One region of the Oceanobacter sp. 4_MG-2023 genome, then DNA from elsewhere that is predicted to be linked to it. Evidence: predicted binding sites of a transcription regulator. Region 1 holds the regulator's gene; each other region holds the start of a gene.
What was found. The regulator sigma-54, encoded in region 1, starts transcription at its own class of promoters, with help from an activator protein. The targets are predictions, from matches to a motif close to TGGCACNNNNNTTGCTNT.

Region 2: the regulator sigma-54 is predicted to act here: its motif matches at 5,507-5,524, upstream of nirB (nitrite reductase large subunit NirB).
Region 3: the regulator sigma-54 is predicted to act here: its motif matches at 2,530-2,547, upstream of Q8W24_RS11980 (pilin).
Region 4: the regulator sigma-54 is predicted to act here: its motif matches at 3,046-3,063, upstream of Q8W24_RS06110 (circularly permuted type 2 ATP-grasp protein).

Annotation. Positions count from the first base shown of each region.
Region 1 is NZ_JAUYVV010000010.1:76,413-84,340, reverse strand. It holds gene Q8W24_RS09320 (carbon-nitrogen hydrolase family protein) at 1-600, shown strand, start outside; gene yjgA (ribosome biogenesis factor YjgA) at 611-1,123, opposite strand; gene mgtE (magnesium transporter) at 1,203-2,561, opposite strand; gene Q8W24_RS09305 (HPr family phosphocarrier protein) at 2,778-3,047, opposite strand; gene rapZ (RNase adapter RapZ) at 3,086-3,958, opposite strand; gene ptsN (PTS IIA-like nitrogen regulatory protein PtsN) at 3,983-4,441, opposite strand; gene hpf (ribosome hibernation-promoting factor, HPF/YfiA family) at 4,445-4,747, opposite strand; gene Q8W24_RS09285 (RNA polymerase factor sigma-54) at 4,798-6,288, opposite strand; gene lptB (LPS export ABC transporter ATP-binding protein) at 6,417-7,142, opposite strand; gene lptA (lipopolysaccharide transport periplasmic protein LptA) at 7,139-7,675, opposite strand; gene lptC (LPS export ABC transporter periplasmic protein LptC) at 7,665-7,928, opposite strand, start outside.
Region 2 is NZ_JAUYVV010000015.1:982-8,909, forward strand. It holds gene Q8W24_RS11390 (AraC family transcriptional regulator) at 1-966, opposite strand, end outside; gene Q8W24_RS11395 (hypothetical protein) at 970-1,734, opposite strand; gene Q8W24_RS11400 (hypothetical protein) at 2,164-2,406, shown strand; gene nirD (nitrite reductase small subunit NirD) at 2,487-2,831, opposite strand; gene nirB (nitrite reductase large subunit NirB) at 2,843-5,404, opposite strand; gene Q8W24_RS11415 (nitrate reductase) at 6,413-7,928, shown strand, end outside.
Region 3 is NZ_JAUYVV010000016.1:36,532-44,459, reverse strand. It holds gene pilB (type IV-A pilus assembly ATPase PilB) at 1-1,191, opposite strand, end outside; gene Q8W24_RS11985 (pilin) at 1,289-1,741, opposite strand; gene Q8W24_RS11980 (pilin) at 1,850-2,314, opposite strand; gene Q8W24_RS11975 (hypothetical protein) at 2,949-4,226, opposite strand; gene Q8W24_RS11970 (TonB-dependent receptor) at 4,284-6,470, opposite strand; cobalamin riboswitch at 6,617-6,871, opposite strand; gene Q8W24_RS11965 (ketopantoate reductase family protein) at 6,970-7,905, opposite strand.
Region 4 is NZ_JAUYVV010000006.1:8,019-15,946, reverse strand. It holds gene Q8W24_RS06115 (DUF2126 domain-containing protein) at 1-2,984, shown strand, start outside; gene Q8W24_RS06110 (circularly permuted type 2 ATP-grasp protein) at 3,130-5,667, shown strand; gene Q8W24_RS06105 (transglutaminase family protein) at 5,667-6,548, shown strand; gene Q8W24_RS06100 (magnesium transporter CorA family protein) at 6,591-7,568, shown strand; gene metG (methionine--tRNA ligase) at 7,693-7,928, opposite strand, start outside.

The sequences.
Region 1 (7,928 bases):
GCGCGTGATCTAGGGCTGTGGCTGGTGGCTGGTGCCATCCCGCAACCGGCACCTGATCCTGCGGAGCCTCGGCTCCGCTCTGCCTGTCTGGTATTTGACGATCAGGGAGAGCTGGTCGCTCGTTACGACAAAGTGCATTTGTTTGATGTGGCGGTGGGTGACTCTCAGGGCCAGTATCGAGAATCTGAACGCTTTTGCCCCGGCGACGCGGTGGTGGTGGTGGATACACCAGCAGGCCGTTTGGGGCTGAGTATCTGCTATGACCTGCGGTTTGCCGAGTTATACCGGCTGTTACGGGAACAAGGGGCAGAGTTGCTGGCAGTACCAGCGGCCTTTACCTGGAAAACCGGAGCGGCTCATTGGGATGTCTTGCTACGCGCTCGTGCGATTGAGCAGCAATGTTATCTGATTGCCGCCAATCAGTGTGGCTGGCACGATCGCAAGCGCCAGACCTGGGGGCACAGTCAGATTGTTGATCCGTGGGGTACGCCGTTAGCGGTGCTTGAGGAAGAGCCGGGCGTTGTCTGTCAGACGATTGATCTGGAGGAATTGCGGCGCTTGCGTCAGAACATGCCAGTGGCAGAGCACCGGCGGTTCTGATCAGAGAGGGCTATTCCGTTTCGGTTTTGATAAATTGGAACAGGCTTTTATAGGCCTTGCCGGGCTGGGCATTGTCTCCAGCCATCTCCTTTTGGGCATTACGCACCAGGTTACGCAGTTGCTGGCGATCAATCTGCGGGTACTGATCGATAAAGTCATTCAGGCCGCTGTTGTCTTGCAGTAGCCGGGTACGCCACATTTCATACTGGCGCTGGCGTCGGCCGTAGGCATCGCTGGATGGGTCCATCAGGTCGATTTTTTCCTGAATGCCGGCGATGTCTTCATCTCGCATCACGCGGCCGATGTACTGCAAGTGACGGCGTTTGGCACCATGTTGTTTGATGCGGCGGCTTTCTTCCAGAGCGGCATGCAGCACATCACTGATGGGCATATCGTTCCATAGTGATGGGTTCAGTTCGGTCAGTCGTTCTCCGAGTGCTTGCCAGCGCTCGGCTTCCCGTTTCATTTCAGATTTGCTGACCAGCTCGTATTCTTCATCTGGCTGGGAGTCAAAGTCGCTCATACAAGGTTGCTCATTATGGTTCCGACCGTAGTCGCTAAAGTGGTGTGCAAGGGATGATCCATAAGGATACCCGGCACATCTAGATATAAATCAGGGTAGCCAGTCCGAGGAATGACATAAAGCCAACCACATCGGTGACCGTCGTCAGGATAACACCACCGGCCAAGGCAGGATCAATACCACGGGCCTTGAGAATTTGCGGCAATGCGGCACCCACCACAGCAGCAGCCATCAGATTGATAATAATCGCGGCGGACATGATCAGTGACAGCTTGATGTCGTTGAACCATACCCAGGCCATAATCGCAATAATGATGGCCCACAACCCGCCGTTGAGGGCTGCGACCAGTAATTCACGATGAAAAAGCCAGCGGAAGTTGGCACCACTGAGATGCCCGAGTGCCTGGCCGCGAATCACCAGTGTCAGTACCTGGCTGCCGGCAATACCGCCCATGCTGGCGACAATCGGCATCAGTACCGCCAAAGCAACAACGGCTTCAATGGCCTTGTCAAACAGACCGATAACCGCAGAAGCAATAAAGGCGGTAATCAGATTGATGCCCAGCCAGACCGCGCGCCGGCGGGCGGTTTTGAGCACCGGGGCGAAGGTGTCTTCATCATCGTCGAGACCGGCCATGCTCATTAATGAGTGGTCGGCGGTTTCCCGGATCACATCCACCACGTCATCAATGGTGATACGGCCAAGCAGCATGCCATTGGCATCCACCACCGGGGCCGATACCAGATCATGGCGTTCAAACAGCTTGGCGACTTCCGTTTCATGCTGGGTTGCCTGGATCACCATGATCCTGCCGGTAGACATTACTTCGCGCACGGTTTGTTGGGGGTCACTCACCAACAGTTTGCGGATAGGCAAGGCACCGATAAATTCGTTTTGCCGGTTCACCACCAGAAGGTTGTCGGTCATGTCTGGCAGCGACTGGTGACGACGCAGATAGCGCAGCACAACATCCAGAGTAATATCCGGACGAATCGTGATGGTGTCGGTGTTCATCAGACCACCGGCACTGTCTTCCGGGTAGCCCAGAATGGCCTCAACCCGGGCGCGATCCTGGTGGTCCATCGAGCTCAGAATTTCCTGGGTCACTTGCTCAGGAAGTTGCTGGAGCATATCGGCGATGTCATCGGAATCGAGGTCAGCGGTGGCATCGACCACCTGCTCTGCGCTCATGTCGCTGAGGAACTGACTCTGGATATCGATCGACAGGTATTGCAGTACCTCACCTTCGATGCCTTTGTCGACCAGCTCCCAGATGACTTTCCGGGCTTTGGGCGGGGAGGATTCGATCAGGTGGGCGACATCAACAGGGGCCAGGCCGGAGTTGATGATCCGGCGTACGCGTGCCATGGCACCGGACTCGAGCGCTTCGTTCAGGCTGTTGAGTTTGGATCTGGCCTTTTCGCTGAGTTCTGCCATGGAAGCCCCGGTACGGAGTGAATGATTGATTCTAGCCTGAATCACCGAGTGTGGCTATCCGGGGAATACTGAAACTACTCGCATTGATATCGCTAGTGATTTGATTTTATAGGAAACTTTGATTGTTGGAGAAGGTGTTTTGGGGGATATGGCGGTCGTTGACCGCCGTTGTTGGAGACAAGAACAAGTCGGCTATCGAACGGCTGTCAGGTGTTTTTATTCACCCTCATCAAAGCGACGATTGATCAGGTCGCAGAGTGCGTCCAGTGCTGCCTGGGCATCCTGGCCCTCTGCTTCGATATAAAGATCGGTACCCTTGCTGGCGGCGAGCATCATTACGGCCATGATACTTTTGGCATCGACCATGCGGTTTGGATAACCCACCTTGATGGTTGCGCCGTAGCTGGCCGCGGTTGATACCAGTTTGGCGGCTGCCCGTGCGTGTAAACCCAGCTTGTTGATGATGGTGATTTGCGTGTTAACCATCCAGGCTCCCGAAACGATTGGATTGTGGGTAATAAGCATCAGTGGCTGTGATGGGCAGCAGACCTGAGCTCGCGGTGACGTACCTGTACATTGCCAAATTCTTGTTTGAAGGCTGCAGTCAGGCGTTCTGATAAATACACTGAGCGATGTTGACCGCCAGTGCAGCCAATGGCAATGGTCAGGTAGCTGCGGTTATTTTCGGCAAAACGGGGTAACCAGCGCAACAGGTAAGTACGGATGTCATCAAACAGTTCGGTGACTTCCGGCTGGCTGGATAAAAAATCGATAATCGCCTGATCCTGTCCGGTCAGAGGACGTAATTCATGTTGCCAGTAGGGGTTGGGCAGGTTGCGGACATCAAATACAAAATCGGCATCCAGAGGAATCCCCTGCTTGAAGCCAAAGGACTGGAACAGAATGGCCATATCCGGGGTGACTTTCTCGGCTACTCGCATCTTGATCAGGCTGCGCAGCTCATGGACTGACATGCGGGTGGTATCCAGCGTCAAGTCAGCCAGGTTGGCAACAGGTTCGAGCAATTCGGTTTCGCGCTCGATGGCTTCTGCCAATGAGATATTGTCATTGGTGAGGGGGTGTTTGCGACGGGTGGAGCTGAAGCGTTGTAGCAGGACTTCTTCGGTGGCATCCAGAAATACAATATCGACCTGGCGATACTGTCCGGGTAAGCAGGTCAGTACCTGGGTCAGCTGTTCCATGGCGTCGGGCAAATTACGCACATCGACACTGACAGCGACATTGGCGCGTTTTTCGGCGCTGTAGGGTAAATCCGCCAGTGCGGGCAACAGATCAACCGGCAGGTTGTCGATGCAATAAAAACCGAGATCTTCGAGCACGGCCAAAGCGCTGGACTTGCCTGAGCCAGAGCGGCCACTGATCACAACCAGGCGCATGATGCGGTCTCCGTATTGGTCTGGTTAGTGGTTGGCCAACGCTCGTTGGTACAGTTCCTGATCGCTGCTGGCACTACGCAATTGCTGACGGTAATCATTCTGACTGAAATTTTGCGCCAGTGTGGCGAGAATTTGCAGATGATCGTCCGTTGCTTCTTCAGGGACTAATAAAGCAAATACGAGGTCAACCGGTTGATGGTCAATGGCATCAAAATCGATGGCCTCTTGCAAGTGAAGTAACACGCCGACGGCTTGTTCGCATTGCCGTAAACGACAATGGGGGATTGCGATGCCTTCACCAATGCCAGTACTGCCCAGACGTTCACGTCCAAGCAGGCGTTCAAACACTTCGTCCGAACTGCTGCCGTCAACTTTTTCGGCAATCAGTCCGGCAAGAAACTCCAGCAATTTTTTTTTGCTGGTAATGGCGACGTCGGTACGGGTGCATTCTGGCAGTAGAATATCGGCAATCGCAATGCTCATAGGTCAACCTTGCCCGTGCTGTCGGGCAATCAGTTTTTCTTTGTGTTTCAGGAGTTGACGGTCCAGTTTGTCGGCCAGCAGATCAATGGCGGCATACATATCGTCGTGAGTTGAGGTGGCGTGAAAGTCAGCACCACTGGCATGCAGGGTGGCTTCTGCCTGTTGTCGGCCTTTTTCCAGGGTCAGTGTGATCTGGCCAGAAGTAATCGGGTCGACATGACGCTCAAGACGAACCAGTTTTTCCTTGACGTATGCTTCCATGGCTTCGGTCACTTCAACATGGTGTCCACTGATATTGATGCTCATAAACGGCTCCTTATCGCTCGCTTGTATCGAACAGAGATCGACGCTATCGATCAGATCAATTGTTTCCGCTCATTGGAAGGCGGAATCATCATGGCTTCACGGTATTTGGCCACCGTGCGGCGTGCAACCTGAATGCCCTTGTCGCCCAGCACAATGGCAATTTTGTTATCACTCAGGGGTTTACGCGGATTTTCTTCGCTGATCAGTTTTTTGATCATGGCGCGAATGGCGGTGGATGAACATTCGCCACCGGCGTCAGTACTGACGTGGCTGGAGAAGAAATACTTCAGCTCGAAAATACCACGAGGAGTGTGCATGAATTTTTGCGTAGTGACCCGTGAAATGGTTGATTCATGCATACCAACGGCATCGGCAATATCATGCAATACCAGAGGTTTCATGGCTTCTTCACCCTGTTCAAAGAAGTCGATTTGGTACTCGACAATTTTGGTGGCGACTTTCAGCAGGGTTTCGTTGCGGCTTTGCAGGCTTTTGATAAACCAGCGCGCTTCTTGCAAATGGTCTTTGAGGAAGGCGTTGTCGGCACTGCTGTCGGAACGTCGCACCAGTGAGGCGTAGTCGGAGTTGACGCGCAGCTTGGGGGCGATATCCGGGTTAAGCTCAACACGCCATTCATCACGGATATTACGAACAATCACGTCCGGTACGACGTATTCTGACTGCTCGGAGCTGATATCAGCGCCCGGCTTGGGGTTGAGTTCTTTAACCAGACGCAGGACGGCTTTGAGGTCTTCTTCCTTGAGCCGGGTTTTGCGCATCAGGGTGGGGTAATCTTTACTGCCCAGCAGGGCGATGTAGTCGCCGATCACCAATTTGGCTTCTGCCAGCCAGGGTGTTTCGGCAGGTAGCTGGTTGAGCTGAAGAATCAGGCATTCACGCAGGTCGCGGGCAAAAACACCGGCGGGGTCAAACTGTTGCAAGCGTTTGAGGACGGCCTGGATTTCATCTTCTTCAACACCCAGTTCCGGGTCAATTGAACCGAGTATGTCGTCGATGGTGGTGTGCAGATAGCCATCGTCATCAACCCCGTCGATCAGCATGGTGGCGATCTCGCGATCGGTGTCACTCATGGGAGTCAGGTTCAGCTGCCATTCAAGATGATCTTGCAGGTCGTCTGTGGTGGCATGACGGGAGTCATAATCAAAGTCGTCATCGCCAACCGGGCCAGAGCCTGAGGAAACCCCGGCCGTGGTCTGGAACGTATCATCCCAGTTGCTATCGACTGGCAGATCATCTGGCATCTTGTCATCAGACCATTGCTCACCCAGTTCCTGGGTGTCGGCATCGGTCGTGGCCGCTGTTGCGGTGACTTCCCTTTCCTGATCTGCATTGGTTTGCTGTGCATCCGGAAAGTCGTCGTGCTCGGACTCTTCGAATTCCAGCATGGGGTTGGAGTCCAGGGCTTCCTGGATTTCCTGTTGCAGATCGAGGGTAGACAATTGCAGCAGTCGAATTGCCTGTTGCAGCTGAGGGGTCATGGTCAGCTGCTGACCCATTTTTAACTGAAGCGATGCTTTCATACAGCGTTATTATTCATCGGTTGTCGGCATGGTCTGTGCATTATACGCCAGCCTGTGAGACAGGGAATGCTTTTCATGGTGGCGAATGAAACAGCGCTGGGCATCATAGCCCTGCAAGCCGATAAGATTCAAAGATGGAAGTCATGACCAAGGTAGATAGCCCGAACCTGTTCGTTGGCGAGTACATCATCAGCGCTGCCTTCGGCAATTATGTGTCCACCGCCTACGATATAGGCTTTTTCACAAATTGCGAGAGTTTCGCGGACGTTGTGGTCAGTAATCAGTACGCCGATGCCACGTGCCTTGAGTTGACGAATGATATCCATAATGTCAGCGACCGAGATCGGATCAACACCGGCAAAGGGTTCATCCAGCAAAATAAAGGAGGGTTCGGCGGCCAGGGCGCGGGCTATTTCGACCCGTCGTCGTTCGCCACCAGACAGGGCCATGCCGAGGCTGGTACGAATGTGCTGAATGTGAAATTCATCCAGTAGCTGTTCCAGCTGTTGCTGACGTTGGGGTTTGTTCAGGTCTGACCGGGTTTCCATGATGGCCATGATATTGTCTTCGACGCTGAGTTTGCGGAAGATCGACGCTTCTTGTGGCAAGTAGCCAATGCCTTTCTGGGCGCGGCCGTGCATGGGCAGATGGCTGATATCGTCGTCATCGATACTGACACGCCCCTTGTCGGCCTGTACCAAGTTGACAATCATATAGAAACAAGTGGTTTTACCTGCGCCGTTAGGGCCCAGCAAGCCGACAATCTGTCCGCTGCTGACCGCCAGGGAAACGTCCTTGACGACTTCGCGGCCGTTATAGCTTTTGGCTAGATGTTCAGCCTTGAGCGTTTTCATGGTTGTACGTCCGTGTTGGGCTGGGGTTGGATAATCACTTGAATACGCTGGTTGTCGTCAGCGCCGCCAGTGCCACTGCCGGATGTTTCTGAGCCACTGGCTGAGACGGTTTCCTGTTCAATGTCATAACGGATCAATTCGCCACTGAATAGGTTGTTTTCCTGACGCAAGGCGGCGTCTCCCTTGAAGGCAATTTCCTTGCGGTCGGCGTAAAAATCAATACGTTTGGCCGTCGCTCTGGTGATCGGTTTGTCGCTGCTGACCTGTTGCTGGTAGCGAGCCGGTTGACCTTCGGCAATCGCTTGCTTGAGCGCCTTGCCATCCAGTATCAGTGTCAGACGATCGGACTCGATGGTCAGTGTGCCTTGCTTCAGTACGACATCGCCTTCGTAGACGACCATACCGGTCTTGCGATCGAGTTCGGCGCGGTCGGATTCGATGATCATTTCTTGTTGCCAGTCTTCAGGCAAAGCCTCGACCGTGGTCGCCAAGACACTGCCAAAAAACAGCAGGGCGGTCAGTTTATTGTACATACCGGGTACTCACGTGTGCTTGAAGGTCGAGATGTTGGCGCTTGATATCCAGCGTCATACCAGTTGCATGGGTGATGTTATTGCCATGACGAATGATGACAGGTTCAGAGGTTGAAGCGGTGGCTGATGCGGGCTGGTAAAGCAACAGGCTGGTGGTGATGCTGAATGTATCAGCGTTTTCTGCTGCCGTGGCCAGAGAGCGTACTTCCACCTGCTGGCTGAGTTCAACCTGGCTGTCGGTATCCATAATGCG
Region 2 (7,928 bases), on a different contig from region 1:
ACGTTTGAAAGCACGCTGGAAGGCAGTTGCTGAACCAAACCCCGTTAAATAAGCAATTTCCCCCATGGTCAACGGCGTTTCTCTCAGATAACACGTTGCCAATTCCCGCCTTGCCTCATTCAAGACCTCTTGAAAACAGGTATTTTCTGCCGCCAACAAGCGTTTGATCGTCCAGCCGGGTTTCCCCATTTGCGCCGCCACATCCGCCAACTCCGGTGTCTTGCCCTTGAGTAATGGCGAAATCGCCCGAGCCACCTGCTCTGCCATCGACAAACCATGCCGCACTTGCAGTAATTCGGCTTCAGCCAGATCACACAGATAACGAAACTGGGATGCACAAGGATGGCTCAACACTCGTTCAAGGGCGCCATCACGGAGCACCAGCGCATTACACCCCGCACCGAACTGCACCGGACATGGCACAAACCGGCCATAGGCCTCGGCATAATCCGGAGCCTCAAATTCAATACAAAGCGACGCCACAAGCTGATCACCACAGGCCTGGTTCAACACGTTCATCCAGCCCACCAGCACCGAATCAACAACAAAACGATTAAACTCGTTATAGGGGCTGATCGAATAAAACTGTAGCCGCCCTCGCCCCTGCTCAACCACAAATGCCGAACGACCACGGGCATTAAAGCTGAACAATAATTCATAACGCACCAGCGCTTCGCAGGCCTCACGCAAGGTTGATGCACTGTGAGCAATCAAACCCGCCAGCCCCAGATTGGCAGGCCCTGTTAACGACCCCATACGCAGCCCCAGCCAGGGAGCTGCCGACGCCTCAATCAAGGCATGACCAGCACGCATAAAGCGCGGAATACTGACGCGGTTACCGGGTAACGCCAGCCGCGAGGCCGGTAACTGATATCCTTCCAGCACGGCTGTCGGATCAACCCCCTCAGCCCGGGCGGCACGGGCGAGTAATTCGACATAGGCGACGGACAGATCTCCCAGCTTCATGATTCAGGCATCAAAGCCATCCGACGAAGAGGACACGACCGGATGATCATTCCCCGACTCAAACGACGTCAGAAAACGGTAGGATAACGACATCATCACCAACGAGATCAGGCTGGTTACATAAGAACCAAAGGCGGCCAGATAATTCAGCAAGGTATTGTCCAGTAAAAACAGCAGCAGGAATGGCCCACTGATCAGTAGCGGCGCAATCCACACCACCATGACCAGCCGCGAACCGTTACCCTTGCTCAGCTTCCAGGCTCGCTGGAAACTGGTGGTCTGGCCAACGGCGATTTCAGGCAAGGTTATCGCCAGCCGCGCACTCACATACAAGCCCGTCATAATGGCAAGCGCCCCCCCCAGCACCATCATTTGCTGCACTTGCAGCAATGCAAACAGTATTACTATTGGCGTAATCACAACCGAAGTCGCCAGCCCCATCAGCATCAATCGCATCAGATAACGCCACTCTTCCCGACGCCAGATGCCTTTTTGAACCAGACTTTTTTCCGGCATCAGCGTCATCCGATGACAGGCTGTCGCAAACACAACGCCCAACAACATGGAGACCAGCATAAACCCCAGCTGCCCGAATAGATGAGACTCCGACATCCAGGTACTACTGACCCAGTCCAGCCCCGCCAACAACAGCATCACCGGCAAGAATCGAGCGCTGACAATGCCCCGCTTGACCCACAACAATCCTAGTGACTCCTGCACGATATCCATCACCGGCAAGTCTGCATCGAGACCCAGTGGGCTCTTCATTCCTTTCTCCTGCTTGTTATGTCAATAATCACCGTCATCGCCAGTATAACCAAAGCGGATAGGTGGCTCATCTGCATGGCGCCCCGATACAGACCCGGTTTATCCATAAATGACTCCCCGCCCATCGACGGCAAGATGCAATACTCGACGAGATTATCACGACATTGCGATCCCAGGTTCATCGGTGCGGCGGTATCGTTGACCGAACCTTCCGATGATATTCAACTCATAACAAGCCAGGGTGCTCTGCCATAGCGGGAGTTTTCCCCTGTTCTGTGCGGTTGGAGGGTTAGCCTGTCAGTAACCAAAACACAATCATTGCACCAGTCGTCGCACACCGGTAATGATTTGGCGCATTCTTAACCTGTCATTAACCCTTACGCGGTGAGAATAGAATCAATCGAGACAGACACATTCGCAGGAATAACCATGAGACAGGCCAGCCGGTCTGTTGATTGGATCGGGAAGCTGATTGCACCAGCATTATCACAACCAGAGGAATTTACGATGCGTTTGAAATACAAAAATGTGGCACTGGCCATGGTAACGGCCGTTATGTTGGCAGCTTGCGCAGGCCCTCATCACGGTGGTAGTGGTGGCCACAGTCATGATGGCAAGGCACATGACGGGAAGTCACATAGCAGTAAAGATTACAAGGAAGACCACCGCTAATACCACTGCCATAACGATGCTGACTCTGTCCATATCCGCGATAACGGACATGGACAGAGCCACCGATATGGACAAATCCGCTAAACGGACAACGACGCTCCCTGCGCGAGTTCGACCTGTCCTGCAGCAATACGAACCGGATAAGCCTTGACCGTTACTGCGTCATCTTCCAGGCATTCCCCCGTCGCCAGATCAAAATGCTGCTTGTACAGCGGCGAAGCCACTACGTAGCGCTCACCGATAGAGCCAACAATGCCACGAGACAACACATTGGCTCTGCCTATCGGGTCGTAATTGCCAATTGCAAACACCTGTTCAGTCTGGCCAAGACGAAACAGCGCCACCTGCTCTCCCTGATGCAAGGCACACACCCCGGTATCAGGGGCAATATCGGTCAACGCACAAATCTGAGTCCACTGAGTCATGGGATTTTTCCTTATTTGCCAGAATTCAAATCAACGAGTTCGATACGTTCAACATCGGTGGCCGGACGGCGCTGCCCCCGCTCACGGACATACAGCAAGTTATCGTCTGCCGCATCGGCATTGATGTAATGTTGGAAACGCTTCATTTTTTCAGGGCTTTCGATGGTTGTTTTCCACTCGCACTGGTACGTACCCACCACTTTCGTCATGCCGTTTTCCAGCTCATCCGCAATGGCCAGCTTGTCGTCAATCACCACCTGTTTCAGGTAGTCCAGCCCTCCTTCCAGATTTTCCAGCCAGACCGATGTACGCTGTAAGCGATCGGCGGTGCGAATATAAAACATCAGCACCCGGTCGATATAACGAACCAGGGTTTCATCATCCAGCTCGGTCGCAAACAGATCGGCATGGCGAGGACGCATCCCCCCGTTACCGCAGACGTACAGGTTCCAGCCTTTTTCGGTGGCGATCACACCAATATCCTTGGATTGGGCTTCAGCACACTCACGGGTACACCCGGAAACACCGAACTTGATCTTGTGCGGTGAGCGTAACCCCTTGTAGCGATCTTCCAGAGCAACAGCCATCGACACCGAATCCAGCAGGCCATAACGACACCAGGTAGAGCCCACACAGGACTTCACTGTTCGCAGTGATTTGCCATAGGCATGGCCGGTTTCGAAACCGGCATCCACCAGTTTTTTCCAGATTTCTGGCAGCTGATGTAGTTGTGCGCCAAACAGATCGATCCGCTGACCACCGGTAATCTTGGTGTACAGATCGTAGTCACGGCCGATTTCCCCCAGAACAATCAACTTTTCCGGAGTAATTTCACCAGCGGCAATACGCGGAACAATCGAGTAGGTACCGTCTTTCTGCATGTTACCGAGGAAAATATCGTTGGTATCCTGCAGGCCAATGTGCTCGTCCTTGAGAATGTATTCGTTGTTGAATGACGCCAGAATCGAGCCCAGCGCGGGCTTGCAGATTTCACAACCGTGGCCCTTGCCATGGCCTTCCAGCACCTGCTGGAAGGTCGTGTATTCTTGCACCCGGACGATATCGGCCAACTCAACACGGGTGTAGGCAAAGTGTTCACAAATATCGGTGTTCACTTCGACGCCCAATGCTTCCAGCTCGGCATCCATCACCTGCTTGACCAGCGCCGTACACCCACCACAACCGGTTGATGCCTGTGTGGCACTTTTAATATCTCCCATGGTGCAGCAACCGCCTTGCACCGCCTCGCTGATATCGCCTTTGCTAACGTCGAAACAGGAGCAGATCTGGGCCGTATCCGGCAAGGACGACACCCCCAGCCCAACCGCTTCCTGGCCATCCATTGCAGGCAGAATCAAGGCTGCCGGATTACCGGGAATATCCATGTCGTTCAGCATCAGCTGCAACAAGGTACCGTAGGCTTCGGAATCCCCAACCAACACGGCTCCCAGCAGTTTTTTTCCATCCGCAGAAACCACCAGTCGCTTGTAGACTTCGGCGACATCGTCACTGAACACATAACTGTGCGACCCGGCCGTGCGGCCGTGGGCATCGCCGATCGAAGCGACTTCAACTCCAAGCAGTTTCAGCTTGGTGCTCATATCCGCACCCTGGAAGGCGCTGGTGGCCGGTTCATGGGTTACGAGCTGGCTGACAATATGCCCCGCCGTCACCTTGGCCATCGCGTAACCCGGAGCGACCAAGCCATAGATTTTGTTATCCCACAGTGCACATTCGCCAATGGCGTAAATATCGTCTGCCGAAGTCTGGCAATAATCATTAATAACGATGCCGCCGCGCTCACCGATTTCAAGATTGAACTGGCGCGCCAGTTCGTCTTGCGGGCGAATACCGGCCGAAAACAAAATCATGTCGGTTTCCAGAAAGGTACCGTCCACAAAATTCATGCGATAGCGGCACTCTTCACCGGCCACAATCTCTTTGGTGTTTTTCTCGGTATGTACCTGGACACCCAGGCTTTCGATTTTGCGCCGTAACAGCTTGCCGCCGCTTTCGTCCAGCTGCACCGCCATCAGGCGTGGGGCAAACTCGACAACATGGGTTTCCAGGCCGGCAGCTTTCAAGGCATTGGCCGCTTCCAGACCCAACAAGCCTCCTCCCACAACCACACCGGTCTTGCTGACTTTGGCGGCAGCAGAAATTGCTTCCAGATCTTCAATAGTGCGATAAACCAGACAGTGAGGCTGGTCTTTACCGGGAATCGGCGGCACAAACGGATAGGAACCGGTTGCCAGTACCAGCTTGTCGTAGCCTTCTTTGCGGCCACTGGCGGTGGTAACGGTTTTTTCGTGGGCATTAATCTCCACCACCTTGTCGTTCAGCGTGTAAATAACACCCTGGGACTGGTAGTCAGATTCGGTGGTCAAGGCGAGGTCTTCAGCGCTGGAGCCGGAGAAATACTTGCTCAGCTGCACCCGGTCATAGGCCAGACGCGGTTCTTCTGAGAAGGTAATAATATCGAATTCGGAGGAATGTTCTGAGGTGGCCAGTGTGTTGATAAAATTATGACCGACCATGCCGTTGCCAACAACGACGACGCGTTTCTTGCTCATGAGGGGAATCTCTCTATCTCATCATACGGATATGTGTCTCCTGTGTGCGTCGTTGCTCTGACCTTCTTTTTGCTCCATTGCAAAAAAAGGCATCAATCCGAGACAGCAATTAGGGTGCCAAGTCATAATAACGACCTGCTGTCTTCATAACCCAGTAGCCCGCCTGCTGGCAGCACCGCCACCTGCAATCCGCATAGTGAGTGCTTGAACACCCGACCTTCTCCTGCATCATGGTTGTAGTGATCAGCATAAACAGCTCCCGATACAGCGCCCCCGCACCCTCCTTTTCCCGTAATCAGACACCTTGTCTCGCACCATCAGCAAACACTGACAACCCCAAATGCGCCATGAGCGTGCAAGAATTCTCCCTGATTGGCTTGTCAGCCAGCAATATCTGGCACCACTGCCCCGCCGCCTCTTTTCTACCCTCGTATTCCCTGCTTTCTCCTCTATCAACCGCCGGAACCCCAGCCGGCTGACCCATAGGGGGCATCTATTTAATCCGGTGCTCACTCTGGGCTACCGGATGGTTTCGAATCACGAAGCCGACTTGCAGGCCTGACGGGTCAAGTCAAAAGTCGGCGACACCGAGTCGAGATCATCCGGCAGCCCCCGAAGGGCGCGGGTTGCCGCCGTCCAGTGCGGTGTTGACGAATTTGAAAAGGACTCGTCATTTCGCTGCATTCGTCGCCTTGCCCTGAACAACGGCAACTCTCGCGCAGAGCCGTGCAGGATTAAATGGATGTCCCCCATAGGCCGCTTCTTCACACCTCACCAAACGCGCCACAAGCATCACGATTTCTGGCAATTCAGAATGATCAGACAGCCGTTGGCATTTTTCTTGAATGTTTACTTTCTGAAATCTGTCGACGCTTTGGCTCGACCATGTGCATTGCCGGTACCAGCGTAGGTACCGCTCATCATTGTTTTACTGTTGTGCAAACAGAGCATTGGCGCTCACTGACTTATGTCAGTGGGCGCTTTTTTTTTGCGTATTGGAAAGCCCTTATGACCCAGACTCACAGCACCGCCAGCATTACCCACACCACTTGCCCCTATTGCGGCGTAGGCTGTGGCGTAACCGTCCGTCAGCATGGCAATGTGCTCTCACCGGTATCCGGTGACATACAACATCCTGCCAATGCTGGCCGCCTGTGCGTCAAAGGGTCTTCATTACATGAAACCGTCGACCAGATTGACCGGCTGCTTTATCCCACGGTATTGGGTAAACGTACCAGCTGGGACAACAGCCTCAATCTGGTGGCCGACAAAATGCAGCAAGTCATCCATGATCACGGCCCGGATGCCGTGGCCATTTATGCGGCCGGACAAATCCTGACGGAAGACTATTACGTTGCCAACAAACTGATGAAGGGGTTTATCGGCAGCAGCAACCTGGATACCAATTCCCGCCTTTGCATGGCATCTGCCGTGGTTGCCCACAAGCGGGCTTTTGGCTCCGATACCGTGCCCGGCTGTTACGACGATCTCGAAGAAGCCGACCTGTTGATTCTGGTCGGCAGCAATGCCGCCTGGGCACATCCGATTCTGTTTCAACGTATCGCTGCCGCCAAGCAGGCCCGCCCCGAGATGAAAGTAGTGGTCATTGACCCACGCCGCACCGCCACCTCTGACCTGGCCGACTTGCAGTTATCGCTTCGTCCAGGCAGTGATGCCCTGCTGTTTAACGCCCTGCTGTGCTGGCTGAGTGATCACGATGCCCTCGACCATGATTTTATCCAGCAACACTCGGAAGGCTTTGCCAGTACATTACAAGCAGCGCGCGACAGCACCCCGGACTCATTGCAGGAATGCGCCCAACAACTGGGCCTGGACAAGCACGATCTGGAAACATTTTTTCAATGGTTTGCCAGCACCGCCAAAACCGTCAGCGTTTTTTCACAAGGCATTAACCAAAGCAGCAGCGGCGTCGACAAGGGTAATGCCATTATTAATGCCCACCTCGCCACCGGACGGATCGGCAAACCCGGCGCCACTCCCTTTTCCGTCACCGGGCAGCCCAATGCCATGGGCGGCCGTGAAGTCGGTGGTCTGGCCAACCAGCTGGCAGCGCATATGGATTTTTCTGCCCCGGAGGTCGACCGGGTACGGCGCTTCTGGCAGGCTCCCAACGTTGCCACTCGCCCGGGCCTTAAAGCCATTGAGCTGTTTGATGCCGTCAAGCGCGGCGATATCAAATTCCTCTGGATCATCTCCACCAACCCGCTGGTCAGCATGCCGGATGCCGATGACGTCAAGGCCGCCCTGGCCCGTTGCGAACTGGTGGTCGTCTCTGACTGCATGGCCAATACCGACACCACGGCCGCCGCCCATGTGTTATTACCCGCCGCCAGCTGGGGAGAGAAAAACGGCACCGTCACCAATTCCGAACGCTGTATCTCCCGCCAGCGCAGTTTCTTGAGCCCTGCCGGGGAAGCCAAACCGGACTGGTGGATACTGGCCCAGGTCGCTCAGCGCCTGGGATTCGAAAAAGCCTTTGACTACCAGCACCCAGCCGAGATTT
Region 3 (7,928 bases), on a different contig from region 1:
CCGGATTTCCCCTACCATGATGACATCCGGGTCCTGACGCAAGAAAGAGCGTAACGCGGCAGCAAAGTCGAGGCCGACCTTGGCACTGACGTTACATTGGTTAACCCCTTCCAGGTTGATTTCGGCAGGGTCTTCCGCGGTTGAAATATTGGTGCCTTCAACGTTAAGGATATTCAGGCCGGTATACAGTGATACGGTTTTGCCGGAGCCGGTGGGGCCTGTCACCAGAATCATCCCCTGGGGTTTCGACAGGGCGTGCATATACAGCTCTTTCTGTAACGGCTCATAACCCAGCATATCGATACCCAGCTGGGCTGACGAGGGGTCGAGAATCCGTAACACGATTTTTTCGCCAAACAGGGTCGGCAGCGTATTAACGCGGAAATCAATGGCCTTGCTTTTGGAAAGCCGCATCTTGATACGGCCATCCTGGGGAACCCGTCGCTCGGAAATATCCATCTGTGACATCACCTTGAGCCGGGCAGCAATCTTGCCGGTCAGCGTGACTGGTGGACTGGCGACTTCGTGTAATATGCCATCGGTGCGGTAACGTACCCGATAGCGTTTTTCATAGGGTTCAAAGTGAATATCGGACGAGCCCATCTTGATGGCATCGAGCAGCATTTTGTTTACAAAACGCACGATCGGGGCGTCGTCTTCTCCAGAGGATGTCGCCGTTTCCTGGGCCTTGTCGGCAGCGTCCGGGTCTTCCAGATCGACGTCATCCAGTTCAGCATCAAGATCGCCCATACTGGAGTCGTTGGCTGCGGCGATTTTTTCAATCAGGCGGTGTAATACATCATGCTCAACAATCACAGGTTCAACCGTCATGCCGGTGCTGAACTTGATCTCATCGATGGCCTGGATTTGAGAGGGGTCACTCTGGGCAACAAACAGGCGCGTGCCTCTGACCATTAACGGGATAACACGGTATTTGGCTATCAGTTCGCCGCTCAGCAGTTCCTGTGGCATCACTTCCAGGTCGTAAGCATCCAGAGACATAACCGGCAAGCCAAATTCTTCTGCGGTCACCGTGGCCAGTATTGAGGTAGAGAGCTTGCCCGAATCCGCGACGGTGGCGATAAAACCGGTCTTCTTCTCGCGAGCATCAAGCAGCAATTCTTCTGCTTGTTCTCGTGAGAGCAGGTTGTGTTCAACCAGTCGTTTCGAAATGCCAGTCAGAACGGCCATGTCATTGATACTCTTTAAAAAACCTTGTTGCAACATATCAAAGCCATACGTTCTGTACCAGTATCAGGATATGAAAGACAACGACTGGTAAACAGTTTTAATTCATTCGTGGCAGATATCTATATTCCAGCGTACCGGCAATGGCTGACCAGCTGATTTGGCCTGCAGAACTCCGGTCTGGCTTGATGGAATAGGTCTTGCCCGCAATATCAACGGGAACACCATCGGCAACCGAACCAAATTGGGCGGTGAGCAGACCGTTGGCACCGATTGTAACGGATTCCACATTGCTGGCACCGTGGTCTTTTGGCACATCGGAGATACCAAAGTGCGTGGTGAGCGCCGCGGCGGTGGTGGGCAGGGCCGAAAAACGGGAGGCGTATTCGGTGACTTGTAATTGTAATGGCCGCAGCACATGCAGGGAGCGAGTGGTTTCGGTGCGCAGGATATATTCGTTGTATTGGGGGATGGCGACTGCGGCGAGAATGCCAATAATCGCGATAACAATCATCAACTCAATCAGGGTAAAACCAGCGGCGATTGTTTTCATATAAATTCCTGACGTTGATAGAGGGTTTACGTGTGATGAAAGTCTCATAAACTCAAGCGTAGCCTATAAAAAAGCCCGCCGAAGCGGGCCTTTGACTGCTCAGGTGTTTTAGTTCACACGTGGCAGGTATTTGGCGTCGATACCGCTTGTTGCAGCGGCAGCAGAAGCCCAGGTAACAGAACCGTTGGTAGAACTACGGGTAGGGGTCAGGGTGTAAGCTGTTCCTGCGATATCGGCTGGAACACCATTGGTTGCTGTATCAAAAGTAATGGTCAGTACGCCAGAGGCACCTACATCGATAGACGCTACGTTGCCAGCAGCGTGATCTGCTTTAGTACAAGAGACACCGGTGTAGGCATTCAGGTTTGTACAAGCTGCTGGCAATGCAGAGTAACGTGCGGCGTATTCACTAACTGACAACTGTAATGGGCGTGCAGCCGACAGGGAGTTGGTGGCTTCAGTACGCAGGATATAATCCTGATACTGAGGAATCGCCACAGCGGCCAAAATACCGATGATCGCAATTACGATCATCAATTCAATCAGGGTAAAACCTTTTTGCATCGTTTTCATGGAAGTCTCCACTCTCAAAATTTTAGGGTTGTGCAATATTACACGTGTTATGCGATGACTATTATGAGGGGTTTTGCCATGGGAAACATCCCAAAACATCCCAACACTTCGTTGTCGAAGCACTTGGTGAGTTCGGGAAATTGAAGAGGGGGTCTTCCCGGACTCAAGCCACTGGCTTCTGTGCGTCTATCACTGGATACGCATACATAGAATATCAAGCTAATATCGTGCCAAGTATATTTTGGCTAAAATAAACAGGTTTATGTGACCTGGTTCGCTAAACCATCGGTGGGCGTTGATTGAATCGCCTGCCTTGCAGAAAAACGGGGTATCCAGTTGAGTACAATGTGACAAATATTGTCACTCGGGTATGTGGTTGTCAGATATATCTGGCCATATTGGCGGTAGTGACTTTTGTGGTCTTGATGTGTGGGCCTGATGGATACCGTCAAAGGATACGGACAGGGCCGGTTTGGGCACGGACGGAGCAGGTCACCAGGGAGAAAAGGGTGCAGATAGCAGGCACGGATGGATATGGCTGGGGTTTTGGGGGTTTTGGGGGTTTTGGAGAGTGGGGGATGTGGGGGATGTGGGGTACGGGCAGCGCCGGCCCCCACGGCTCAGACAAAAGGTATTACTCGGACACTTCATCCGTCAGGAAAGTGATTGAGGCAGGCACCAGATCGAGGTTGATAAAGTCACCGTTGACACTGTTGGTGTCGGTATCCAGCACCAGCAGGCCAGGCTGGGTAGCGTTGGTGATACCGACCCACAGGCGCTGGTTTTCATCCAGGGTGATATCGCCGAGGGTATAGCTGTCTTCCGGGTCGCTGACGTTGCTGGCCATCAGGCTGTTGATATCAATGGTAACCGGGTCGCTGCTGCTGTTGGGGCTGATTTCATACAGGTAGCTGGCAACAGTGCTCCATCCGGCTTCAACATTGATATTGACGTAGGCCTTGTCTTCGCTGACAACGGTGATGTCTTTGACATGGTAGTACTGTGCCGGTGAGGCGCTGGTGTCGTTCAAATCGGCGAAGGTGGTGCCATCGATGATATTGCTGATCGCATAGGTGGTGGTATCGATGACATCGACGCCGCCGCTATTGTCGTCGTAGTCACCACGGGCAGCGATATACAGCTGGCCATTAAGCAGTTCCATGCTGGTGGGGTTGGTCACGGTCAGAGGAATGCCTTTCAGGCCATCGGTGCTGGTGTCGGTATCAATTTCAATAAGGGTGTCGAGGTCGTACACCACGACGTAGGCGGTGTTGTTGCCGTCATAGCCATAACGCTGGGTCAGAACAAACAGTTGGTTGTTGTCGATGGCGGCATCGACCATCCCCGGTGTGGTGCTGTAACCGCTGACGCTGTAATCGGACAAGTCGATGGTATCGACCTTGAAGTCGTCTTCGCTGCTGGCGGTGGTGTCGACTTTCCAGGCTGTTTCCGCGCCGTAGCGCATCAGCCAGCCGTATTGGTCGTCCTGATGTACCAGGGTATAGACGTTGGCGCTGCTGTCGCCATCATCATTGGTGGTGTAGGTCCATTCCGGGCTGCTGAGGCTGGCGGTGGCGTCGTAGCGGCTGATGGTATCGACGTAATATTGGCCAATCCGGTATAGCCAGTTGGCTTCGCTGGTGATGGTGTAGTTGGTGTTGGTGTCGCTGAATAATTGTTGCTGGACGCTGCGGTCGCCGGTGATATTGCCGATGGCAACATGGCCACTGCTGTAGTCGGCAGCGGTGGTTTGTACCGCATAGGCTCCTTCTGCAATGGGTTGGGCGTCGTCGTCGTCACCGGCGCAGCCACTCAGTATCAGGGTCGCAGAGAGAAGCAGTCCGGCGGTGCTGAACGGGGACAAACAGGTGCGGGATAATGTTGTTGGGTGATCAGGCAGACGGTTAGGCATAACAAAATTCCTTGGGTGTCGTTTGGCAAACTTGTTGGTTGCTGGTGATATGAATATTCAAAGCGAGTAGCTCAGGTACAGTGTCCATTCCCGGCCACGAGCCGGGCGCCCACTGAAGTCGTTAAAACTGTGATTAAACAGGTTGTTAATCCGCAGGCCAGCGTGGGTCGGCAGTAGTGACGGTCTGGATGGCACTGGCCATTGGTAGCCGTAATGGATGTTCCAGAGGCGACGTTGATCCCCGGGTACGCTGTTGTAGCGGTCGAGGTAGAGGTCGTCAGCCAGCTCGGCATGGAGATCGATACTGTGGTGCCGGGTGGTCATGGAGGATTGCCAGAGTAATCCGGCAATCAGCCGCAGGTGATAGATGCCGGGCAAGTATTTGTTATCAAAGCCAACGATATCGCTGCTGCTCTGGCTTTGGTAATGGCTGCCTGCCAGCTGCAATTGCCACATCCCCAGGCTCTCTGTTGCGGGTGCTGCGGTCACAGGGCGGTTGAGCTGACTGTGCAGCTGCCATTCCAGCCCGGCCATGGTGGCATCACTGGTATTTTCATAGCGACCAGCCCCGGTTGAGGGGTCATACACGGCGACGATGGCGTTTTCCAGTTGGCGGTGGAACAGGTTGAGGCTGAGCTGCTGGGGGCGTTGTTGCCAGTCTCCGCTCCAGCTGATGTTTAACGACAGTGTTTGGCTTTGCTCTGGTTGAAGGTCGTCGTTGCCCCGGGTCAGGCCGCGGTTGCCGAAGCGTTCATACAAACTGGGTATTCTGAGTGCCTGTTTCCAGCTTAGTTGCAGCTGGCCGTTGCCGGTATCGCTGAGCCAGTATTGTTTCAGGCTGACCAACCCGGAGGTCCAGGACTGCTGCTGATGGGTGTTGTCGCTGTCGCTGCTATCGGTAGCGCTGGTTTGCAACAGGCTGTTTTGCTGGTGGTGGCTGCTACTGAGACTGAACTGGCGTGTACTGTCGCTGTTTTGCCATTGTGCCCGACCACTCAGTTGTACTTGCCGCAGCCAGGAATATTGGTCGCAGCGGCTGCTGAGGGAGTCACAATCACCGCTGTCGCTGTCAATCAGGTAGCGGCTGCGATAGCTCTGCTGGCTTATCTTGATACTGCTGCCCAAATCCCAGGCGTGCCATTGTACCTGGCTGCCAAGTTTGGCCTCGCTGTGTTGGTAGCGATAACGGTTGTTGCTGTCGACATAACCGAATACTGCGGTTGGATCGTAAAATGCCTGACGGTTCAGCGAGTGCCAGAGTTGCCAGTGCTGACGAAAATCTTGTCCCCAGTTGCCCGACAGTTGTACGCCCAGTTGCTTGCTGTCCAGTCGGGAGCGGTTACTCGAGGAGTTGCGATAATACTGTGGCAGTTGTTTGGATTCATCTTGCCAGTACAGGCTGGCAAACAGGCCGGGTTGCTGATGTTTCAGTGTCAGGCGGTCGCGACGATAGGCGGCATTGTTGAGTGCTTGTTGTTGTCCGGCTGGTTGGCTGGTGTCTTCCGGGCTGCTCACCGGGTAGCGGTAATTGTTGTCGCTTTGTTGGTGGTCGATCAATAAATCTGTAGTGCTGTGAGGCTGAGTCCGTAACGGTTGTTGCAGATTCAGGGTCGCCGTACCGTAGCTGCCAGCCGCGGCGGATAGTTGGGTGGGCCTGCTGCTGGTATTGGATGGGCTGCGACGGGTCACGATGTTGATGGTACCGCCGATCGCTTCATCACTGATCAGGCCATTGTCGTCGGCATCGCTGCCGCTGGTCAGGACATCGACTCGCTCAATGGAAGCCAGCGGGATGGCATTAAGATCGTACTGGCCGTATTGACCTGTGGTTACGTCAACGCCATCGATCAGTAAGCGGGTTTGTTTGGCATCAGCTCCTTGCATGGAAATCAGTACCGGGTCGCCCAGCCCCCCCAGGGATTGCACCTGCAGGCCGTTGATACGGCTTAGAAATTCCCCCAGGTTCTGATAACCAGCCGCCAGGGCTTGCTGATCGTAGAGTCGGTAGCTGGTGTCTGCGGCGGGTTCTTGATGGCCATAGACAACCAGCTCATCATCGGCGACCGGCGTATCGTCTGTATCATCGTTGTGTGCCGGGGTTACCGAATCGGCAAAACTGGCAGGCGCGGACAATAACAGGCTCAACATCAGGCTCGACAGCAATGATGGTGTCCTTGCCTGTTGGAGGTGGCAAGACAACGGCTTGCGAAAGGCATAACACCAGAAGGGCAAACGTAATGTCATGGAAGTCCTGAGTACCGGGTCAGAATATAACGGCAAGAGCAGGGGGAGCAGACCAGGCAAGCAATCATTGCTTCCGAAGATGGCGGAAGACATCGCCGGGGCGGCGATTGGCGATTGGCACAAATCCCTCCCGCTGCCCTCCGCAACGTCGGTTGATAAAAACAGGCCGGTATCCGGGCTGACGACCTGAGCAGATGCTGCTCGTTCATAACGCCTTCCCACCGGTGCCTGCTGGCTGGCTCGGCAGTGGCTGGTGTCCTGTATGGGCAGGAACCTGTTATTGAATGGGTCGATCACCGTTGCGGGGGCAGCGCCGGTTTATGTTTTTACATCACCGGTCTTCCCGTTTAACCCGAGGCTGAATGATTCAGCCCATGGGCACCTGATTCTGGGCGCAGAGTAGCGGTGGTAATAGCAGGCGTCAAGAATTGCAAAGTAAAATCGTCGAGTCCGGCGCCGTCTGTGGCTGTGGTTTGCCTGTAAGCAGGGAAGGGCGTCCCTAGGTGGGGAGGCCGCTGCGGATATTAAGCTGATCCATTAATGCCCGGGTTAAGGGCAAATCGATTTTTGCCGCGCTGGCCTGGGCCAAGAGATAGCCACAAATATGATCCAGCTCGGTTGGGCGGTTGGCCAGTACGTCTTGCAGGCTGGATGAGCGGTTATCCGCCGTCGATAGGGCAATCTGTGTTACCCGCTCTGGCAGTTGATCTGGTAATGGCCAGCCTTGATGTTGATACAGCTGTTCTATTTCGATGGCCAACGAGTGTAACGGCGCACGGTATTCAGGGTTGCTGATTAATGCGCCATTGAGGCAGCGGTAGCAGGCGGTCAGGGGATTGATCACTGCGTTAATTGCCAGCTTTTGTCGTTGCCGTGTAAGAATATCCGAGACAACCTGGGTATGAGGCAAGTGGCTGGTGATCTGTCGCGGTAATCCATTTGCCTGTGCCGAAGGCAGACCAATCCAGACATCACCCAGTCCGGCATATATGACGCTGTTGTTTTCCAGGCGGTAAGCGCCGTCGGTGGAGATGCCGTGCCAGAGCTCGCAGCTCTGCCCTTGTTCTTTGAGCCAGTGAGCGACTTGTTCATGCTGGCCCATACCGTTTTGTAGCAGCAAAATGCGGTCAACCTGATGCAGTTTGCTGGCATAAGGTAACAGGGCATCCAGGGTGTCACCGGCTTTGGTGGTGATCATCAGCCAGTCCAGCCGCTGATGGTTCCATGGTGGCAGTGACAGGGTCAGGGTCTCTGGCCATTCAGGATGACTCGCACGAATATCTGGCCCGTATTGCAGGGTACGTTCCAACGGCGGGGTGGCCATTGTCGGGGATTGTGGTGAGCGGCCAAGCACATAAAGACGGTGCTGACGCCAGTAGCTGGCCATGACGGTGCCAATGGCACCCAGGCCAAGCAGGCCGATGGATAATGTCATGGCAGGATTATAAGTCGCTTGAT
Region 4 (7,928 bases), on a different contig from region 1:
CTGGTATCTCGACAGAAAAACGCCGCACCATCGACTTTCTGGTCGACGTCAATTCCCAGCTGGAACAGCTGATTGACTACACCATTCGTATGGAGCCAGGCGTCCAGACACCGGAAGAGACGCTGGAAAAACACCTCGGCTCCTGTCGTGACAGTGCCTGGCTGATGGTGCAAGCCGTGCGTCATCTGGGTATGGCGGCGCGGTTTGCTTCCGGTTATCTGGTGCAGTTGACTTCAGACGAAAAGTCACTCGACGGCCCTTCCGGCCCGGAAGAAGACTTTACCGACCTGCACGCCTGGTGCGAAGTTTATCTGCCAGGAGCAGGCTGGGTTGGTCTGGATCCTACTTCCGGGCTGTTTGCCGGTGAGGGCCATATTCCTCTGGCCTGTACACCACACCCGGTATCGGCAGCCCCGATCAATGGTTTCACCGACAAGTGCGAAGTGGAGTTTGACTTCAAGAACGACGTGACCCGCTTCCATGAAGACCCTCGTGTCACCAAGCCGTACACCGATGCCGAATGGGCCGATGTGCTGTCACTGGGCGACAAGGTCGACGCCTTGCTGGAAGAAAACGATGTCCGGCTGACCATGGGGGGTGAGCCAACTTTCGTATCGATTGATGATATGGAATCGGCCCAGTGGAACACCGAAGCCCTGGGTGCCCACAAGCTGAGTCTGGCCAAAACCCTGCTGTTGAAATTGCGTGACCGTTTTGCTCCGCAAGGCATGCTGCATTACGGCCAGGGCAAGTGGTATCCCGGCGAAGAAGTTCCCCGTTGGGCACTGGGTGTGTTCTGGCGGACCGATAACGAACCGATGTGGACACGCCCCGAGCTGTTGGCCCGGGTCGATAAAGACTACGGCCACACCGAAAAAGACGCAGGCCGGTTTGCTACCCTGTTGTCGGAAAAACTGGGTCTGTCTGACGAATATGTGCAAGCGGCGTATGAAGACGGCTTGCATTACCTGCTTGAAGAACAGAACCTGCCGGTCAACCTGGATTCTGAAATTGCAGAAGCCAAGGATGAGCTGGCCCGTCGCCGTCTGGCTCGTGTGCTGGATCAGGGGCTGAATACCCCTACCGGTTTTGTTGTGCCGGTCGAGTGGGACTTTTATGGCCAGAGCTGGCGCTCCAGCGTGTGGGAATTACGCCGTGGCCGCATTACGCTGATACCGGGTGATTCACCCATGGGTCTGCGTTTGCCATTGCAAGGGCTGCCATGGTCAGAAGAAGTACCGCTGCCACAGGAAGCCGACCCGTTCCGCACCACAGAAGCGCTGCAAAGTCGCGAAGACATTATCAGCAACTTTACGGCAACAGTTGCGGAGCCGATTGCGGAACAGGTTGTCTCGGACGAACAGTCACAGCAACAACGCACTGACGATGACGACCAGTCCGAAACCTACTGGCGTAATCTGGTACGGACGGCAATGTGTATCGAGGCCCGTGGTGGCAAGATTCATATTTTCCTGCCACCACTGCCGTATCTGGAAAGCTACGTTGCCTTGCTCACCATGATCGAGGAAACCGCTGCTGAGCTGGAGATGCCGATCATTATCGAAGGCTATGAGCCTCCACGTGACTGGCGGATGCAGAAATTGCTGGTTACACCGGACCCTGGTGTTATCGAGGTGAATATTCACCCGGCCGACAACTGGCGCGATATGATGCATACCATGAACGAACTGTATCAGGCGGCTCGTGAGTCGCGCCTGGGAACAGAGAAATTCATGTTGGATGGCCGTCACTCCGGTACCGGCGGTGGTAACCACATCACTTTGGGTGGTAAAACACCGGCAGACAGCCCGATGCTCCGTCGTCCCGATCTGCTCCGCAGCTTCGTGACCTATTGGCAGCATCACCCGAGCTTGTCCTACCTGTTTTCGGGTGCTTTTATCGGCCCGACCAGTCAGGCACCTCGTGTGGACGAAGGCCGTGATGAAGGCTTGTATGAGCTGGAAATCGCTTTCCAGCAAATGCCGGAAGGTGAGTCCGCCTTGCCATGGCTGGTCGATCGTATCATGCGTAACCTGCTGATCGATGTGACCGGTAATACCCACCGGGCTGAATTCTGTATCGATAAACTGTTTGCACCGGGTAGCCCGTCAGGCCGTTTGGGGATTCTGGAATTCCGTGGCTTTGAAATGCCACCGCACAGCCGCATGGGTCTGGTGCAGGCGTTGCTGATCCGGGCCTTGCTGATCCGTTTCTGGAAAGATCCATACAAGCATGATCTGGTGCGCTGGAATACCCAGTTACACGACAAGTTCATGTTGCCGCACTACGTCTGGGAAGACGTCAAGGAAGTCGCCCAGGACCTGCAGGAACATGGTCTCGATTTCCGCGCCGAATGGCTGTTGCCGTTTGAAGAGTTCCGCTTCCCGCACTACGGTCGGGTTGAACTCGGTGATATCAAGATCGAATTACGCTGGGCCATCGAGCCATGGCATGTATTGGGTGAAGAAGTCTCCAGCTTCGGTACATCCCGTTATGTGGATTCTTCCGTGGAACGTTTGCAGGTCAAGGTCTATGGCATGACCAACAAGCGCTATGTACTGGCGTGTAATGGTCGTCGTGTACCACTGACCAGCACCGGTCGCCATGGCGAAATGGTTGCCGGGGTGCGTTACAAGGCATGGGCGCCACCGTCGGCGTTGCATCCAACCATTGGCGTGCAATCACCATTGGTGTTTGATCTGATTGATACCTGGAACGGTCGCTCCGTGGGTGGCTGTAGCTACCACGTATCGCATCCGGGTGGCCGCAGTTACGACACCTTCCCGGTGAACTCCTTTGAAGCGGAATCACGTCGGGTCAATCGTTTCTCGACACTGGATCATAGCCACGGTGAGTATTCACCCCGTCCGGATGTGGATGCTATTCGGGAGTTTTTCCCTCATAGCGAGCCACGTCCAATGGCTCCGCCACCGGAAGAGTCTCCGAACGACTATCCTTGTACGCTGGACTTGCGGCGGAAATAAATCAGGCTGGCTCCCCTCGCTGCTGAGGGGAGCAAACAAAGCTGAGACAATTTCCCCAATCTGACATAATGGTCGCTAATAAGCGGCCATTTTTTTGGTCTGAATTTTTAACGAGCATTTATTGAAATCCGCAGCGAGAACAAGCATGTCGCAGACTATGTCACAGGCCTCCGGGCCAGACAGCGATGATCTGATCTATCGTCATAATCCGGCGCTTCAGGATGAAGCTGTCGATGCCAATGGAGAGCTGCGCCCGCACTGGTCCTATCTTCTCGACAGCCTGAAAGAGCTGGGGCCAGCGTTATTTGATGAACGACAGTCAAAAGCGTTGCGTATTCTACGGGACGATGGGGCGACCTATAACATCTACAGCGACTCCAGCACGCCATCTCACACCTGGAATATGGATCTGGTTCCGTATGTGATTGGCAGTGAAGAGTGGGGCCGGATCGAGGCAGGCTTGCTGGAGCGGGCGGAGTTGTTCAATCTGCTGCTGCGCGACCTGTACGGTAATCGGGAGCTGATTCGTTCTGGTGTGATTCCGCCGGATGCCTTGTTTTGCCACCGTGGTTTTTTACGAGCCTGTAACGGTATCAAATTACCCGGTGAGCACGATCTGATTTTGCACTCGGTTGATCTGGTGCGTGGTGCCGATGGCCAGATGATGGCCATGGGTGATCGCGCCCAAAGCCCGAGTGGGGCCGGGTACTCGTTGGAAAACCGCAACGTGATGTCACGGGTTTTTCCTAGCCTGTTTCGCGATAGCCATGTACATCGGCTGGCGGCCTTTTTTCAGCGTTTACGTACCAAGCTGAATTCCTTGTCACCCAACAGCGCACCGCGTGTGGCTGTGATGACGCCAGGTGCCCATAACGAAACCTATTTTGAACATGCCTACCTGGCCAACTACCTGGGTTTTCATCTGGTTCAGAGTGATGACCTGGTCGTCCGTAATGGCTTTTTATGGATGAAATCTCTGGATGGCCTGAGCCGGGTCGATGTCTTGCTGCGCCGGGTAGACGACTGGTTTTGTGATCCGGTCGAATTACGGGGTGATTCCCGTCTCGGGGTGGCCAACCTGCTGGAAGTAGTGCGTGCCGGTAATGTGGTGGTGGCTAATCCACTGGGCTCCGGTATTCTCGAAAATCCGGTTTTTTTGCGTTATCTGCCTGGTATTGCCAAACATTTTCTTGGCCGTGAACTGCGTTTGCCATCGGTCGAAACCCACTGGTGTGGCCGTGAGGACGATCGGGCGTATGTGCTGGATCACTTGCATGAGCTGGTGGTCAAGCCGGTGTATCGTAATCTTGATAACCGCAGTTTGTACGGCCCGGAGCTGAGCGCAGAAGAAGCCCGCTCGCTGAAAGCCCGGATTGAGGCGGACCCGACCCAGTATGTGGCTCAGCCGGTCATGGAAGCCGCCCACGTCCCGTCGTTTGTTGACGGTGTGCTGAAACCACGTCCGGTAATTTTGCGCAGCTTTGCCGTCGCAACGGATACCTCGTATACCGTGATGCCCGGTGGCCTGACCCGTATCGGTCAGGACGAACGTTCATTCATGATTTCCAACCAGACCGGTGCCAAGAGCAAGGACACCTGGGTGATCGCTTCTGAGCCGGAGCGTATGGTGCATGATGAGCAGGTCGATGAGCCGGTCAGTCGCGAAGCCGACCTGATCAGCTTGCCCAGTCGGGTGGTGGAAAACCTGTTCTGGATGGGGCGTTATGCCGAGCGTGCCGAAGCCGCGCTGCGAATCCTGCGTACCGCCTTTATGATGTTGAACGGCGAAGAGCGAATCAGTGATATAACCCAGCATCAGTTGCTGCATGCGGTATCGATGATTACTGCCACACCGTCACGCTCCACTGATGAACAAACCGCAGAAGAAGCCTTGCGCGGCATTATCGAAAACGGCTCAGTATTACGCAGTATTTCCGGCAACCTTAATGCCATGCTTTATTGCGCAGAAGAGACCAAAGAGCTGTTGTCATCGGATACCTATCGTGTCATCAACGACATTCGTGATGCCCTGAATATGCTGGGGGTCAGTTTCTCGGGCAGCCTGGCATCGGCACCGGAAGAAGCCCTCGATCCCTTGGTAACCGCCTTGATGGCCTTGTCTGGCCTGACCCAGGAAAGCATGATCCGAGGCTTTGGCTGGCGCTTTATGGATATGGGACGGCGTCTCGAACGGGGTTATCAGATCGCCATTGCCATCGACAGTCTGATTGTTCCGGTGTTGTCGGAGTCGGATCAGAGCAAGCTCTGTGAGGCACTGCTGTTATCGCTGGAAGCCCTGATCAGCTATCGTCGCCGTTATCGTGCCCGTGTCGGTATTCAGACCAGTCTCGATCTGGTGATGATGGACCCGACCAATCCACGTTCGTTGATGTATCAGGTTGAGCAATTACGACAACATATCGGGGCGTTGCCAAAAACACCGACCCAGATGCACGAGTTGTCTGCGGATGAACGTCGTATCCTTGAATGTGAAACCTTGCTCAAGCTGTCATCACTGGCAGAGCTCAGCAAGGCTGACGGCTTCCAACGCAGCCATCTGGGTGAGCAAATGACCAAAATAGCCGACCAGTTAAGCGGCCTGAGTGAAATGATTACAGACAAATACTTTGATCACCGGGAAGCGTCACAGCAACTGGTTAACAGTACCTGGGAAAGCATCTAGTGTTATATCGCATTCGTCATACCACAGAATATGTGTACCACAGTCGGGTTTCCCACTGTTACAACATGGCCCACGTGACGCCACGGGACACCCTGCGTCAGCAGTGTCTGTCGACCCGTGTTGACGTCTTGCCCGGTGCGGCTTTTACCTCGAACCGGTGTGATTATTTTGGCAATAATGCCTATCACTTTGAAATACAGAAACCGCACAAAAAACTGGTGATCACCTCGACCAGCGAAGTGCGTACCAGTCTGCAAAAAGCCGCTCCAGAGCTGGAGCTGGGTATCAGCTGTCGTGATGCGCGGGAGGCGATGAGTTCATCCCGGGCACCGGAAGTCTTGTTGGCGCGGGAGTTTTTGCTGGACTCGCCGATGCTCAAGGCATCACAGACCCTGAAAGAATATGCCGATAGTCTGTTTGACGACAATACGCCGTTACTGACTGCCGTTATGAACCTGACCAGCAAGATCTATCAGGAGTTTGAATACTCTCCGGCGTCCACCACCATCGCCACTCCCTTGCAGGAAGTTCTTGAAAGCCGTCGTGGCGTTTGCCAGGATTTTGCGCATCTGCAAATTGCCATCTTACGATCGTTAGGTTTTGCAGCCCGTTACGTTTCTGGCTATCTGGAAACCCTGCCGCCACCGGGGCAGGAAAAAATGGTGGGTGCCGATGCTACCCACGCCTGGCTGGCGGTATACGCTCCCGGAGAAGGCTGGTTTGAATACGATCCAACCAATAACTGCATGGCCCATGAACAGCATATTGTCACAGCCTGGGGCCGCGACTTTTATGATGTGACGCCGCTGTGTGGCGTTATTTATGGTGGCGGCAGTAATCCGGTATTACGTGTTGCGGTTGATGTAACGCGCCTGACCTGAACGCCACTTTTGGTTGAATGTTTTCTCGTCGCAGGACAGAGCATGATTCGCACCCTGATGATCAACAGCAGCGGCCAGTCGTTCAGTGGCGGTGAAGAGCTGATACACGATTGGTGTGGCGACAATAACAGCCGACTCTGGCTGGACCTGACGTCGGAGGGGGCTGAAAAATATCATCAGGAACGGCAGTTGTTACTGGGCCTGGGGTGTCATGCCCTGGCTATCGAAGACGCCCAGCGCGATCGCCACCCGCCCAAATACGAAGCCTTTGAAGATCACGTCTTTATTCTGTATCGCGGTATTGCCCATTTCGACAGTGAGCTGCACTACCAGCCCCAGTCCGTGGCATTTTTTATCAGTGAGCGCTTGCTGATCAGTTACCATCCGTTGCCGACCGAAAGTATTAATCTGCTGATGACAGGTCATGGCGGCATTCATTTACAACGCTGCCCGGCCCAACTGGCGTTACGCATCATGCATACCTCCGCCGGTATGTACCTGGAGCATGTGCTGGCTTTTGAAGACCAGCTCAGTGATCTGGAAGATGCCTTGTACGAGCAGGGCACTGACGCCTTGATGCGTCAGTTAATGGGGTATCGTTCCCGGTTGGTGAAATTGCGGCGGGTGTTTAATTATCACCAAAGCATCACCGATGAATTAAAAACCAGTGATCTGGCGTTGTTTACACAACCAGATCTGGAGCTGGACCACACACTGAACGACTTGCATGACCGCTTTGAGCGGCTGGCCAGCCTGGTAGCGATGTTTTATGACATCTGTGGTGATCTGATTGATGGTTATCTTGCTGTTGCATCACACCAGCTTAACAACACCATGCGGGTGCTCACCGTGATTACCGCGATATTTATTCCGCTTGGGTTTCTGGCCGGTTTGTACGGCATGAACTTCGATTATATCCCCGAGCTGAAAGTCGCAAACGGCTATTTTATTTTGCTGGGAGTGATGGCGACTCTGGCCGTGGGGCTGTTGGTCTGGTTTCGCAAGTTACGCTGGTTATAACGCAGAGGTCAGGAGGCAATACCTGGATACCTGTCCGGTACCCATGGGACTGCGCTGAACAGGCCACGACTCTGCCCCAGCCTTGGGCCGGGACATGAAGCGTGGCGCTGAACGATTGCCAGATTTACATCACTCGCATGCCTGGCTGTGAACCTTCATTGGGTTCCAACAGGTAGATCTCGGAGCCACCTGGCCCGGCGGCCAACACCATACCTTCAGACAGGCCAAACTTCATTTTCCGGGGTGCCAGGTTGGCAACCATAATGGTGAGTTTGCCTTCAAGGTCTTCTGGCTGGTAGGCCGCCTTAATACCAGAGAAAACGTTGCGGGTCTCGCCGTTACCAATATCCAGCGTCAGTT